One region of the Cupriavidus sp. OV096 genome, then DNA from elsewhere that is predicted to be linked to it. Evidence: riboswitches for the same ligand, from Rfam matches in the RefSeq annotation. Region 1 holds a riboswitch; the other holds the start of a gene.
What was found. Region 1 has a riboswitch for cobalamin ahead of BM115_RS16175 (TonB-dependent receptor). Riboswitches for the same ligand answer to the same signal wherever they lie in the genome.

Region 1 (7,115 bases):
GCGCCTGCACGCCCCAGTCGGCGGCATCCTTCATGTAGACATTGAAGGCGGGCTCGTCGAACTGGATGATGTCTACGCCGTCGGCCTGAAGCGCCAGGGCCTCCTGGTTGAGCAACTCGGCGAAGGCGAAGGCCATCTTGACCTTGTCGCCGTAGAAGCGGTCCGCCACGGTGTCGACGATGGTCATCGGGCCGGGCAGGGTGAACTTCAGCTTCTTCTTCGTGTGCGCGCGCGCCAGCTGTGCTTCGAAGGCATGCACGCGGCCCTTCAGGCGCAGGGCCGAAACCACCTGCGGCACCATCGCGTCGTAGCGGTTGTCGCGGATGCCCATCTTCACCTTGTGCTCGAAGTCGATGCCCTCGACCTGCTCGAGAAATCCGTGCACGAAGTGCTGTCGCGATTGCTCGCCGTCGCACACGATGTCCAGGCCTGCGTCTTCCTGGGCCTTGATCCACAGTAACGTCGCGTCGGCCTTGGCCTGGCGAAGCGCGTCGCCTTCAGCCTTCCACTGAGGCCAGAGTTTGTTTGTTTCAGCCAGCCAGCCTGGCTTCGGCAGGCTGCCGGCGATGGAGGTTTCAAACATCTGAGGATTCCTTTCAAGCAACGATGGGTGTGGCAAGCATACTTCGGGACCGTTTTTCCCGATCAGCCACGGGACGGCGTGTTATGGGGTCAGAGCGCGAAATTGGCAGACCATTGATCAAGGACGTTCTTGTACGGCTTGATGAAGTTCTCCTCCGCAAATTTCCCCTGCTGGACAGCCAGCTGGCTGCGTTCTTCCCGGTCATAGACAATCTGCGTCAACGAGTAATCCTGGTTCTTCAGGCTCGGTTGATAGCGTTTCCCTGCTGCAGAATTGGCGTTGTAAATCTCGGGGCGATAAATCTTCTGAAAGGTTTCCATTGTGCTGATGGTGCCGATCAACTCGAGATCTGTGTAGTCGCCCAGAAGATCGCCGAAAAAGTAGAAAGCCAAGGGTGCAACGCCATTCGGAGGCATGAAGAAACGAACCTGCATCCCCATCTTTGCGAAGTATCGGTCGGTCGAGGAAAGTTCATTCTGTTCATACTCGACACCCAGTACGGGGTGCTGGTTTCCGGTCCGCTGATAGGTCTTGCTGGTCGAGGCACTAATGGAGATGACAGGCGGCTTGTGGAAGCGCTCCTTGTAAGTGCGCGAGGCAACAAACTGCTTGAACAGCTTTCCATGCAAGTCACCAAAATCGTCTGGCGTGCGGAATTCCGCTCGATCAACGTTGTACTTTGGAAGCAAGACACTGAAGTCGTAATCGCGTACGTAGGAGGAGAAGTTATTCCCCACGATGCCGTCGATGCGTTTGTGCGTTTTCTTGTCGAGAATGCAGGTTTTCAGTATCTCGATCAACGGAAATGCATCGTTGCCGCGCTTGGCGTCGACACTCATCTCCACGGAGATGATCTCGAGCTCGACAGCGTAGCGATCTCCGGTCGGATTGTCCCAATGCGCCAGGTCATTGAAGCGATTGTCAATCATCCTCAACGTGTTGCGCAGATTCTGTTGCCTACTCTTTCCCCGGGCCAGGTTGGCAAAATTGGTGGTTACGCGCGTACTGTCCGATGGCTGATAGTTTTCATCGAAAAGAATGCTCTTGAGGCTAAAGGCAAGTTCTTTGTTCATTGCGATCCAGTGACCTAATTTTTGAGAGAAGTCGATTCTTGTTTCAGGCCACAACCACTTCCTCGGCCAGAGCGGGCCTTGCGTGGTGCGTCAGTTCGACCAACGGCAGTGCCCGTTGGATCGCCAGCCTGGCCCGCTCGATGAGGGCCTGGTTCTGCAGGCGGTAGTCGACGAAATCCTTGTCGGTCGCGTAGACACCCAGCGGCAATGTGCGCGCCTGGAAGAAGCTGAACAGCGGCCGCAACTGGTGGTCGATCACCAGGGCATGGCGCTCGCTGCCACCGGTGGCAGCCAACAACACAGGCTTGTCGATCAAGGCGTCCTGATGAATGAAGTCGAAGAAGTGCTTGAACAGTCCGGTGTAGGAGCCGCGGAACACCGGTGTTGCCACCACCAGGACGTCAGCTTGCTCAACCGCCGCAAGTTCCCGCTCCACCGTGTCGGGCAAGTGGGTGCGCCAGACCGCGCCGGCAAGCCGCGGTGCGAGCTGACCCAGTTCAACCAAGCGCTGTTCGCACGGAAGTTCGTCTGCGATCAGGTCTAGCAGGTGCTCTGCCAGGGCTGCAGACTTGGAGGGGCGTTGTAGCCCGCCGGAAACCGCTACTAGACGGAGTGGACGTGTCATTTTTGCTTTCATCTGTTGCGAGGCTCACGCGACATGCCAATCGTATGGATGTGCATCGATGAAGTAAAATGGCTTTATTTCAACAATCCATGAGCAGTAGTCATGTGAGTTATCGGGCGCACCCGCCGGGTCATCCCGCTCTCACGCCTCCGTGCTCCCCAGATCAGCATGTGCGCTTTGTAACCGTCCGTTACGGGTAGAATGCGCACCGCGGCACGTCCCCTGTGCCGCCCGTGATTGCAGGTGCCCGCGATGCTCGTGGGTTAAACGGGAAACAGGTACGTCGCCGAGCCGCGACCAAGCCTGTGCTGCCCCCGCAACGGTAAGCAGGTTCGGGAACTGTCATGTCGATCCATCGGATCGGCGGCCACTGCGCGATTGTCATCGTTGTCATCGCGTGGGAAGGCGACGGATTCCCGGGAGCGCACGCTCCCCGCCTGTCAGCCCGGATACCGGCCTGTTGTCATCATCGAAATCTTTCGCACGGACGGGGTCGTCCGGCTTCACGATGACATACAACTTGTTCGCGCATTCCGCTGGCCGCCCGCGCTCGGCCCAGATTTCGTCTCGCCCTGCGCGTGGGCGTCGACCGCGCGTGCTGGCCGCATCACTTGGTGCCGTGGCCGGCCTCAATCTTCCCTGTGCTTTCGCGCAGGAAACCTCCGAACAGAAGGACACGTCACTGCCGCCCGTGGTCGTCAGTGAGGCCGTCTATCCCGGCCTGGCGCTCTCGAAACCCGAATACACGGGCAGCCGCATGGGCCTGACGCCGCTCGAGACGCCGGCCAGCGTCGAAGTCATCAGCGGCGAGACCATCCGCGCGCGGGGCGACCAGAGCGTGCGCGAGGCCGTGACCCGGGCAACCGGCATCACCGGCAATCCGTCGCCGGGCAACGGCGGCACGTCGCTGACCGCGCGCGGCTTCGCCGGGCAGGGCTCGGTCATGCAGCTGCTGGACGGCACGCGCATGTACGTGGCCTCCGGTACGGTGACCTTTCCGTTCGATACGTGGTCGGTAGACCGCATCGAGGTCCTGCGCGGCCCCGCATCGGTCATGTATGGCGAAGGGGCGATCGGCGGCGTGGTCAATGTGGTGCAGAAGAAGCCGATCCGAGGCCCGATCGAGAACGAACTCCAGATCACGGGCGGCACCGAGAAGACCGCGCGCGTGGCCTTCGACAGTGGTGGCAAGGTCAACGACAACCTGTCGTACCGTTTCGCCACGGCCTACAACCGGACGGCTGGCTGGGTGGATCGGGGCGATGCCAACAACCTGATGGTGTCGGCGTCCGTGCGGCTGGACGTGAATCCGGAATTCAACCTGACGCTGTCCTATGACGACGGCACCCAGCATCCGCAGCAATACCTCGGCACGCCGCTGGTCAACGGCAGCCTGGACCGCTCGCTGCGCAAGAAGAACTACAACGTTGGCGATGCCGAGATCAGCTATCGCGACCGCTGGACGCGCCTGAGCGCCGAATGGACGCCGAACGACCGCGTCACCGTGCGCAACCAGTTCTACTACCTGACCAGCCACCGTCACTGGCGCGACAGTGAGACCTATACCTATCTGCCGGCCACCTCGCAGGTGCGCCGCGGGGACTATCTGGAAATCCTGCACGACCAGGAGCAGGTGGGCAACCGCGCCGACATGACGGTGCGCAGCAAGCTGTTCGGGCTCGATAACACCACGACGGTCGGCTTCGACGTCAACAAGGTCAACTTCACCCACTCGAACAACTCGCCCTATGGCGGCACCTCCACCGTACCGGCGCGTGATTTCGATCCGGGCCTGTTCTTCAGCCCGCCGGGCGTCGTTACCTCGCCGCGCTTCCGCAGCAACACCACGCAGTACGCGCTGTTCGGTGAGCACCGTATCGCCCTCACGCCGCAGTGGTCGGTCATCGGCGGGGTGCGCTTCGACCATGCCGACCTGACGCGCACCGACCTCGTGGCCGGCTCGGCCTGGGACAAGACCTTCGCCAACACCACGTGGCGCGTGGGCACCGTCTACCAGTTCACCCCGAGCCTGGCCGTCTACGCCCAGTACGCCACCGCGACCGATCCGCTCGGCGCGCTGATCACCACGTCCGACGCGCAGCGCAACTTCAACCTCGCCACCGGCAAGCAGGTGGAAGTGGGCATGAAGCAGGCGTTCTGGGGCAATCGCGGCGAATGGACCTTCGCGGCGTACGAGATCCGCAAGAACGACCTGCTTTCGCGCGATCCGGTCAATCCGACCATCACCCAGCAGGTGGGCGAGCAGTCGTCGCGCGGGCTGGAAGCCTCGGCGAGCGTGGAAGTGCTGCGCGGTCTGCGCCTCGACGTCAACGGCACCGTGCTGCGCGCGCGCTATGACGACTTCAACGAGTCGGTCGGCGGGGTGCTGGTCTCCCGCGCCGGCAACGTGCCGACGAGCGTGCCGCAACAGGCCGCCAACGCGTGGCTGACGTGGAACTTCATCCCGCAATGGACGTTCGGCGCGGGCCTGCGCTATGTCGGCGGACGTTACGCGGACACGGCCAACCGCGTGCGCGTGCCGAGCTATACGACGGTGGATACGGCGCTGTCGTGGCGTGTCTCGAAGCAGGCGGCGCTGACGCTGCGCGTCTACAACCTGTTCAACAAGGACTACGCCGAATCGGTCTCGAACGGGGGCCAGCAATGGCTGCTGGGGCGTCCGCGTTCGGCGGAGTTGTCGGCCAACTTCTACTTCTGAGGCCCGGGCGATGTGGCGCAAGATCCGGCGCTGGCTGTACCTGATCCATCGCTGGATGGGCATCGCCGGCTGCCTGTTGATCGCGATGTGGTTCGGCTCGGGGCTGGTGATGATGTACGTCGGCTTTCCCGCGCTGACCGATGCCGAGCGGCTGGCCAGCCTGCCGCCGCTCGATGTGCGTGCCGTGGCCACGACGCCCGATGCGGCGATGGCGGCGGCGGGGCTGTCCAGCTTTCCACGCAGCCTGCGGCTTGAGATGGCGGGCAGCCTGCCCGTCTATCGCATGGTTGATGGCAAGGGTCAGCCCCATACCGTGGCGGCCACCGATGGCCGCGTCATCGAGCGCGTCGATGCTGCCACGGCGCAGGCCACTGCCCAGCAGTTCACCGGCAAGCCTGCGCGCTGGATCGAGACCGCCGAACGAGACCAGTGGACCGTGCCGAATGGCCTCAACGCGTGGCGTCCGCTGCATCGCATCGCCATCGATGACGGACACGGCACCGAGCTGTACATCTCGGCGAAGACCGGCGAGATCATGCGCGATACCGATCGCGCGGAGCGGTTCTGGAACTGGCTCGGCTCGGTGCCGCACTGGCTGTATTTCACGCCGATCCGCAAGGACCCGCCGCTGTGGCGGCAGGTGGTGCTGTGGACGTCCGGGCCCTGCGTGGTGGTGGCCATCACGGGAATCTGGATTGGCTGGCTGCGGCTACGCGTGCGGCGGCGCTTTGCGCACGGCAGCATGGCGGGCGTCTCGCCGTACCACGGCTGGATGGCCTGGCATCACATGGCCGGGCTCGTCGGCGCGCTGTTCCTGCTGTTCTGGCTGATCTCGGGATGGCTCTCCGTCAATCCTAACCAGTGGTTCAACGGGCGCAGCTTCGACGGCGCGGCCCTGCAGCGCTACGCGGGGCATGCCGGGGCCTCGTTCCCCGCGCCGGACTGGCGTGCCACGCTGGCAGACCGCAGTGCGCGCGAGGTCCGTATGGTGTGGGTCGGCAGCACGCCCATGTTGCAGGTGGCCGCCGGCAAGGGCGTTGTCACGGTGCTCGATCCGGGCAGTGGTGCGCCAGTGCGCTGGGACCCGGGCATGCTCTCGCGTATCGCCGGCACCCTGATGCCGGACGCTAAAGTCGTGGCCAGCGTCATGCAGGCCGAGGCCGACACCTACTGGTACAGTCACCACAACGCGCGCAGGCTGCCCGTGTTGCGCGTGACCTTCGACGACGCCGACAACACCTGGGCCTATGTCGATCCCTCGACGGGTCAGGTCATCGGCCGTAGTGACGACAGCCGCCGTCTCTATCGCTGGCTGTTCAACGCCGTACACAGCTATGACTTCGTTTCGCTCACGCAGCATCGCCCGTCATGGGATGTGGTGGTGTGGGTGCTGTCGCTGGTGGGTCTGGTGATGTCCGTCAGCGGGGTGGTCGTGGGCTGGCGGCGGTTGCGCCGCTGACTCTCGCCACCCCTTTCCATTTTCAACTTTCAAGCATCAGGTGATTCCATGCAAACCGCAAAAATTCCCGCCACGATCGTCACGGGCTTCCTGGGCAGCGGCAAGACCACCTTGCTGCGCCATATCCTCGAGAATGCCAACGGGCGCCGTATCGCTGTCATCGTCAACGAATTTGGCGAGCTGGGCATCGACGGGGAAATCCTGAAGGGCTGCGGCATTGGCTGCGACGAGCAGGGCGAGCCCACCGGCCAACTCTATGAACTGGCCAACGGCTGCCTGTGCTGCACCGTGCAGGAAGAGTTCTTCCCGGTCATGGAACAACTGCTCGAGCGCCGCGACCAGATCGATCACGTGCTGATCGAGACTTCGGGTCTGGCGCTGCCGAAGCCGCTGGTGCAGGCATTCCACTGGCCGAGCATCCGCAACGCGTTCACGGTGGATTCGGTGGTCACGGTGGTGGATGGCCCCGCCGCCGCCGCCGGCCAGTTCGCCGCGAATCCGGTGGCGGTAGACGCGCAGCGCCGCGCCGATCCGAACCTCGATCACGAGTCGCCGCTGCACGAGCTGTTCGAAGACCAGCTCGCCAGCGCGGATCTGGTCATCCTGAACAAGACCGACCTGATGGATGCCGCCCAGATTGCCGCAGTGGAGGCGCT
Region 2 (7,115 bases), on a different contig from region 1:
TTCAGTTCATCGAACAGGACCAGCCCGATGGCCGGATCCTGCAGCATGCGCCGGGCGATTTCCCAGGCGGCCTCGGCCTTGGCCACGTCGCGCGCGCGGTCCTGGGTCTCCCAGGTGTAGCCCTCGCCCATCACGTGGAACTCGCAGGCTTCCGGAAAACGCTGGAGGAACATCTCCTCGCCGCTCGGGATGGCGCCCTTGATGAACTGCACCACGCCCGTGCGCATGCCGTGGCCCATCGCGCGCACGACCATGCCGAAACCCGAGCTGGACTTGCCCTTGCCGTTGCCGGTGGTGATCACGATCACGCCGCGCTCGGTCTGCGCGGCGGAGATCTTGGCGTCCACCACTTCCTTCTTGCGCGCCATGCGGGCCTTGTGGCGGGCGTCGCGGCCGGCATCGTCTGGGGTGTCGGGCGTTTCCGGGGTGTCCGGCGGGTTGTTGTCGATATCGCTCATTTACGAATTTCCAGTCATCCCATCGGGAATCAGCGCCGTATGGAGGCCGTCGCTGACGCTGACGATGGGGGTGCGCAGCGCGCGGGAGCACTGCGCGGGGGTGAGGACTTCCGGCGCGGAGCCGTGCAGCGCCTGACCGTCTTCGGACATCAGCAGCGCATGCGTGGCGTAGCGGCGCGCCAGGTTGAGATCGTGCAGGATCACGACGGCCGCGTGGCGGCCTGCCGTGGTCAGGCGGCGCAGCAGTTCCAGCACGAGGATCTGGTGGCGCAGGTCGAGGTGGGCCACCGGCTCGTCCAGCAGCAGCAGCGGCGCCTGCTGGGCCATGGCGGCGGCCAGCGACACGCGCTGGCGCTCGCCGCCGGAGAGCGTGAGGACATCGCGCGTGGTCAGGGCGTCGAGGTCGAGTTCGGTCATGACGTCGCGCACCACGCGGTCATCGTCGCCCTGGCCCCAGCCCCAGCCGCTCATGTGCGGATGACGTCCCACGCGCACGGCGTCCTGCACGGCCATCGAGAAGGTGTCGTGCACGGCCTGCGGCAGGTAGGCGCGCTGGCGGGCGAGCGCGGCTGGCGCGGCGCGGGTGACCGGGATGTCGTCGATGCAGACCTCGCCGCCCTCGGGCGCGCGCAGGCCGGCCAGCACGCCCATCAGCGTGGACTTGCCCACGCCATTGGGGCCGACCACGCACCAGAACTCGCCCGGCGCGATGGCCATCGACAGATGCTCCACCAGCACGCGCGACCCGGTGCGCAGGGCGACATCGCGCAGGTGCAGGCTGGGACAAGGCGCGAGCGGCGTAGACCAATGGTTCATCGCGGCCTCCGCAGCAACAGATAAAGGAAGGTCGGCACGCCGAGCAGCGCGGTAATCACGCCCACCGGCAGTTGGGTCGGGGCGATCACGGTACGGGCGATCAGATCCGCCGCCATCAGCAATGTGCCGCCCAGCAGCACCGAGGCCGGCAGCAGCAGCCGCTGGTCGTTGCCCCAGGCCAGCCGCACCATATGCGGCACGACCAGGCCGACGAAGCCGATCGACCCCGCCGTGGTGATCGCCGCCGCGATGGCGAACGAGGCGATCAGGAAGGTGGCCAGCCGTACCCGGCCCACCTGCACGCCCAGCGATTGCGCCACGGTCTCGCCGAGCAGCATCACGTTGAGCGAGCGGGCCATCGGCATGGCCAGCGCCAGCGCCACGGCCAGCGTGGCCAGCGCGGCGCCGTAGCTGGCGGTGCCGCCGAGGTCGCCCGTCAGCCAGAACAGCATGCCGCGCAGCCGCGATTCCGGCGCGATGGCCAGGATCAGCGTGATCAGCGCGCCCCAGCCGGCGGCCAGGATCACGCCGGTCAGCAGCAGGCGGGCGCCCGCCTCGTGGTGGCCGCCCTGCACGCGCGGGTGCAGCAGGTCCCGGCGCGCCAGCGAAGCCACCAGCACCATCGACAGCAACGCCCCCCCGGCGGCGCCGGCCTGCACGGTCCACAGCGGCAGCATCAGCAGCATCGCCAGCAGCGCCCCGGTGGCGGCGCCGCCCGAGACGCCTAATACATAGGGCTCGGCCAGCGGGTTGCGCAGCAGCACCTGCATCAGCGCGCCAGAGAGCGCCAGCAGGCCGCCGCACGCGAACGCGGCGACGGCACGGGGGAGTCGCAATTCCCTGACAATCGCGCCGGCCATGCCGGCATCGGTGGCGGTCAGGGCCTGCCAGAGCTGCGAGGCATCGAGCGATACGCTGCCCAGCGCGAGCGACAGGCCGAACACGGCCAGCCCCGCCAGGGCGAGGACCAGCCAGACGGCCAGCGCGCGGCGCGCCTCAGCCATGGCGGACCCCGCCCGGGCGCGGCGCCTTGCCGGGCCTCATTTCTGGCGCCATCCCAGCGTGACGAACCCCGCCCGGCCCTGCGTGGCGTACGGATAGGCGAGCTGGTAGTTCTTGTCGAACAGGTTTTCCACGCGGGCGGCGACGAACCATTGCTTGTCGATGTTGTAGCGGGCGGTGAGGTTCAAGATACCGTATCCGCCCAGCCGGCGCGAGCCGTTGTCCATCCGCGACGACGACACCAGCCACTCGCCCCCGAATCGGAAATCGCCGAAATTCCGGCCCACATCGAACGACGCATGGCGGCGCGCGCGGCGCAGCAACTGGGTGCCGTTGGTTTCATCGACCGGATTCTGGAAGGTCACGCTGGCGCCGACATCGGTGCCGAGCAGGTTGGCGCGCCAGGACGCCTCCACCCCCTGCACCTTGGCCTTGTTGACGTTCTGCGCCAGGAACAGCCCGTTGGCCTGCTGCGTGGAGACGATCAGGTCGTTGTAGCGGGTCTCGAACGCGGTCACGCGCAGCAACCCGGTGGCGGCAGTCTCCACCTGCACGCCCAGCTCGGCCGACTTCGCGCGCTCCGGCTGGAGGTTCGGCTGGCCGAAGTTCGGGTAATAGAGTTCGTTGAAGGTCGGCGCGCGGAAGGCGTTGCTGACGTTGGCGATCAGCTTGACCGCCTGGGTCAGGTGAAAGCCATAGCCGGCGAAGAAGCTGCCCTGGTTGCCGAAGTCCGAATAATGGTCGTTGCGCGCGTTCAGCTGCAGCTGGTGGCGGCCGATCTTGCCTTCGTAGCCGCCGTAGACCGAGAACACATTGCGGATGGGCGCGTTGTAGGCGCTGGACGACAGTTCCTGCTGGAGGTAGTCGGTGCCGAACAGCAGCGTGTGGTCAGGCGTCAGCGCGTACTCGTTCTGCCAGTTGAACTGGCGCGAGCGCGTGCTGAACAGGCTGTCGAACAGGCCGTTCTTGGTGGTTTCGGCGCGGTCCTCGCTCTGGGCGACCTTGAAATGGGTGCGCCAGTCGGGCAGCAGCTTGCCGTTGACGAAGGCGGACAGCGTGTACAGCTCGCTATCCATACGCAGGTCGTCGGTCGGCTTGCCGCTGGTGCTGTCGTACGACAGCTGGCTGTTGGAGTAGTACGCGGCCACGCCGGCGTCCCAGTCCTGGCTGAACTTGTGCTTCACCTGGCCGGAGACGCTCTTGTTCTCGTACGGGTTGTCGGCCGGGTTCGGGCCGATGCCCTGCCGGGCGCGCGTGGGGTTGTCGCGATTCCATTTCGCGGCGTCGATCGACGAATAGCCGTCGGTCTTGAACATCGAGCCGGTGACGTTGAACGAGGTATCGCCCACCTGCCCGCCATAGCCGACGGTGCCCTGGCGCGTATTGTTGCTGCCGTACTCCACCGAAGCGTTAGCCGCCGGGGCCTGGCCGGCGCCGCTCTTGGTGAAGATCTGCACCACGCCGCCGATGGCGTCGGAGCCGTACAGCGCCGAGACGTTGCCGCGCACCACTTCGATATGGTCGATCTGGTCCGGCAGGATATTGGCGAGCTGCGCGGTGCCGCCGCTGGCGCCGGCAATGCGCACGCCATCCACCAGGATCAGCACCTGGTTGGAATTGGCGCCGCGCATGAACAGCGTGGTGTTGGCGCCCATGCCGCCCGTGGTGGCGAACTCCACGCCCGCCTGGCCGCGCAGCAGCGAGCGCAGGTCCGGCGCCTGGGTGTTGACGATGTCTTCCTGAGTGACCACCGTGGTGTGCGGCAGCGCCTCGGTCACGGCCTGCGCGGTGCGCGAGGCGGTGACGACCACCGGCGCGAGCGTCTGGCCGGGGGCGGCGCCGCTGGCATCCGGCGCGGCTTGCGCGTGGACCATGGCGGGGTGGAAAGCGGGTACAAGGGCGGGCACGAAGGCGGCGATGGCCGCCAGGATGGCGGGCACGCGCGGGCGGACCGGCGGCTGGGTCGCGGCGGTCTGCCTGTGGAGCGAGGAACGCATGTTGCTGGATGGATGGAAGTACGGCCGGGCCCGTCCCCGCGGGCCTTGTGGCGAAGTGGCGCGCCGCTGTGGAGCGGTGCGCCCGCGTTCAGGCCGGTATCCGGGCTGACGACATCAGGCCGGCCGCCTTCCCGATCGCTGGATCCCCGTCAAATGGCGGGGTGGATCAGTGGCATGCTGGCAGGCCCTTGCGCGGCGCATGGCGCGCGCGCGGTCGCTTACCGTTGCGGGGGCAGCACAGGTTGGCCCAGCGCGCGGCGCGCCCCGGACTCCCTGTTTCCCGTTGAACTGCGGCCCTGTGGGCAGGGTCGCGAGCACCTGGAACGTGCGCGAGTGTAGGCAGTTTCACCGGGGCCGTCAATCTGGCGGACGTGGTGCGGAACCGTCCACTCCGGGGCCGGTTACCCGCACGTTGCGTGACGATCGATGCAACTTCCTGGCGACGCTGCAGTCAGAAACGTCTCGTTGACGACGTGGCCGATCCGGCATCGGCTAGAATCCCGAAACCTGACCCACATTCCATCGGACAGACAGGCACTATGCTCAACGAACTCGAACAACTGGCCGCCAAGATCGGGCGCGTGCTGCATCACGCAGACACCCTGGCGGCGGAAAACCAGCGGCTGCGCGCGGAGATCGACCGCCTGCGGGCCGAGGCGAGCCAGTTGCGCACGGACCGCGAATCCATGGCGGCCGACCGCGAACTGCTCAATATCAAGATCGAGGAAGCCCAGCTGCGCATCCAGTCGATTCTGGACAAGCTGCCCACGGCCAGCGATGCGCGCCAGCTCGACCTGCTGGGCGAAGGCGCCCCGGCCACCGGCTCGGACCCCGATGCCAGCGGCGCGCACCCCGCCCCCGGAGAACACGCATGAGCAATAAGCAAGTCGAAGTGAACATCGCGGGGCAGCCCTACCGCTTCGCCATCGCGCCAGACAACGAAGCCGCGCTGCTGGAGGCGGTGGCGCTGGTGGACAACCAGATGAACAAGCTCAAGGGCAACGTCTCCGCCAAGGGCGTGGAGCGCGTGGCCGTGATGGCGGCCATCAGCATCGCCTCGGACCTGCTGGCCATGCGCCGCAAGCAGGAGGAGGACGGGCAGATTCCCGTGGACGCCGTGCGCGCCCGCATCCGCGAGCTGAACGAGCGCGCCGACGAGGCACTGCGGCAGTACGCGCACGTGGGCACCGACCCGCGCGCGCCGGGCTGACATCGACATCGGACGGATCTGGCCGGACTTGAAATCACACCGCATCGGCCGCACATGACAGGCATGTGAAGCCGATGGCGCAATGTCGGATTTGGCCGATGTCCGGTGTTGAAAATGTAACGATGCGACATGCCGAACTTGGTATGCCTGACGACGCGGTGTATAGTGTAGCCAGACTGCACAAACGCCTTACCGGTGCAGCATACAGGTCAGGTTATCGCGCCCGACCGCCGTTTTCATCCCATCCTGTTTCGAAACGGCAAACGTCTGACATCACCCCAGCTGCTCGCAGCGTAAGGTGAATATAAAGTCAGACGTTTGACAGTTTCCCTGCCTGGTTCGTGAGGGTCATAACTCCTTGAACCGATATGCATTGCATGGTGCGGGATTATGTCGTGTGGGCGAGCGCGTCACCGCATTCATAGTCTTGGTTCTGCCTGGACTCCCTGAGTGGGTGATGTACCCAAAATGCGACTTCCGCAGCCACTCTGAACCTCACTTGGGTTCAGGATGCCGACCCAGCGGCCGAGGCGGGGACCCCTCAGAAGGCGGTGGTTTTCAGAACCACCGCCTTTTTTCTTTGATCGACGGATACTGGTACCGTGACGCCACCCGCCGCCAAATCGGGCCAACGCGCCCCCCAGTACTGGCTGATGAAGTCCGAGCCGGACGAAGCCAGCATCGACGATCTTGCCAGGCGCGGCACGCTGCCGTGGACGGGCGTGCGCAACTACCAGGCGCGCAACTTCATGCGCGACCAGATGCGCATCGGCGATGGTGTGCTGTTCTACCACTCCTCCTGCCCCGAGCCTGGCATCGCCGGACTGGCCGAGGTCTGCTCCCAGCCCTACCCCGATCCCACGCAGTTCGATCCCAAGAGCGATTACTACGACAAGGCCTCGAAGCCCGATGAGCCGCGCTGGTCGCTCGTGGACGTGCGTTTCGTGCGCAAGAGCGCGCTGGTCCCGCTGCCCGCGCTGCGCGAGCACGAGGCGCTGGCGGACATGGTCGTGCTCCGGCGCGGCAACCGCCTCTCCATCACGCCGGTCACGCCGGCCGAATGGCGCTATATCACCGAACGGCTGATGAAGTGACGGGGCGACCATGAGTCCTGTCCTGATTCCGGGGCTGCTGATCCTCGGCGCCTTCACCGGCTTCTGCGCCGGGCTGCTCGGCGTGGGCGGCGGCATGCTGATGGTGCCCTTCCTGACGCTGTTTTATACAGCCATGCAGGTCTCCGACAGCCACATCGTCCATATGGCCATCGCCACGTCGATGGCGACCATCCTGTTCACCTCGCTCTCCTCCGTGCGCGCCCACCACAAGCGCGGCGCGGTGCGCTGGGGCATTGTGCTGGCGCTGGCGCCGGGCATCCTGGTGGGTGGCCTGATCGGCGGCGGCAAGATCTTCAGCGTGCTCAAGACCGGCTGGCTGTCGCTGCTGTTCGCGGTCTTCGTCGGCTTCTCGGCGCTCCAGATGCTGCGCAGCCGCCGGCCACCGGCCGCGCGCCGGCTACCGGGCACACCGGGCATGGTCGGCGTGGGGTCGGTCATCGGCCTGATCTCGAGCCTGGTGGGCGCCGGCGGCGGCTTCATCTCCGTGCCGTTCATGACCTGGTGCAACGTGCCGATC

Region 2: linked by a shared signal. The riboswitch ahead of BM115_RS03895 (TonB-dependent receptor plug domain-containing protein) and the one ahead of BM115_RS16175 (TonB-dependent receptor) in region 1 are both predicted to bind cobalamin.

Annotation. Positions count from the first base shown of each region.
Region 1 covers NZ_FOWM01000006.1:285,828-292,942, reverse strand. The annotation lists gene BM115_RS16190 (methionine synthase) at 1-583, opposite strand, end outside; gene BM115_RS16185 (DUF1852 domain-containing protein) at 673-1,656, opposite strand; gene msuE (FMN reductase) at 1,700-2,281, opposite strand; cobalamin riboswitch at 2,506-2,757, shown strand; gene BM115_RS16175 (TonB-dependent receptor) at 2,877-5,000, shown strand; gene BM115_RS16170 (PepSY domain-containing protein) at 5,011-6,459, shown strand; gene cobW (cobalamin biosynthesis protein CobW) at 6,508-7,115, shown strand, end outside.
Region 2 covers NZ_FOWM01000001.1:834,301-841,415, forward strand. The annotation lists gene cobO (cob(I)yrinic acid a,c-diamide adenosyltransferase) at 1-458, opposite strand, end outside; gene BM115_RS03885 (ABC transporter ATP-binding protein) at 459-1,274, opposite strand; gene BM115_RS03890 (FecCD family ABC transporter permease) at 1,271-2,278, opposite strand; gene BM115_RS03895 (TonB-dependent receptor plug domain-containing protein) at 2,315-4,273, opposite strand; cobalamin riboswitch at 4,347-4,610, opposite strand; gene BM115_RS03900 (hypothetical protein) at 4,813-5,148, shown strand; gene BM115_RS03905 (cell division protein ZapA) at 5,145-5,483, shown strand; gene BM115_RS03910 (EVE domain-containing protein) at 6,137-6,577, shown strand; gene BM115_RS03915 (sulfite exporter TauE/SafE family protein) at 6,588-7,115, shown strand, end outside.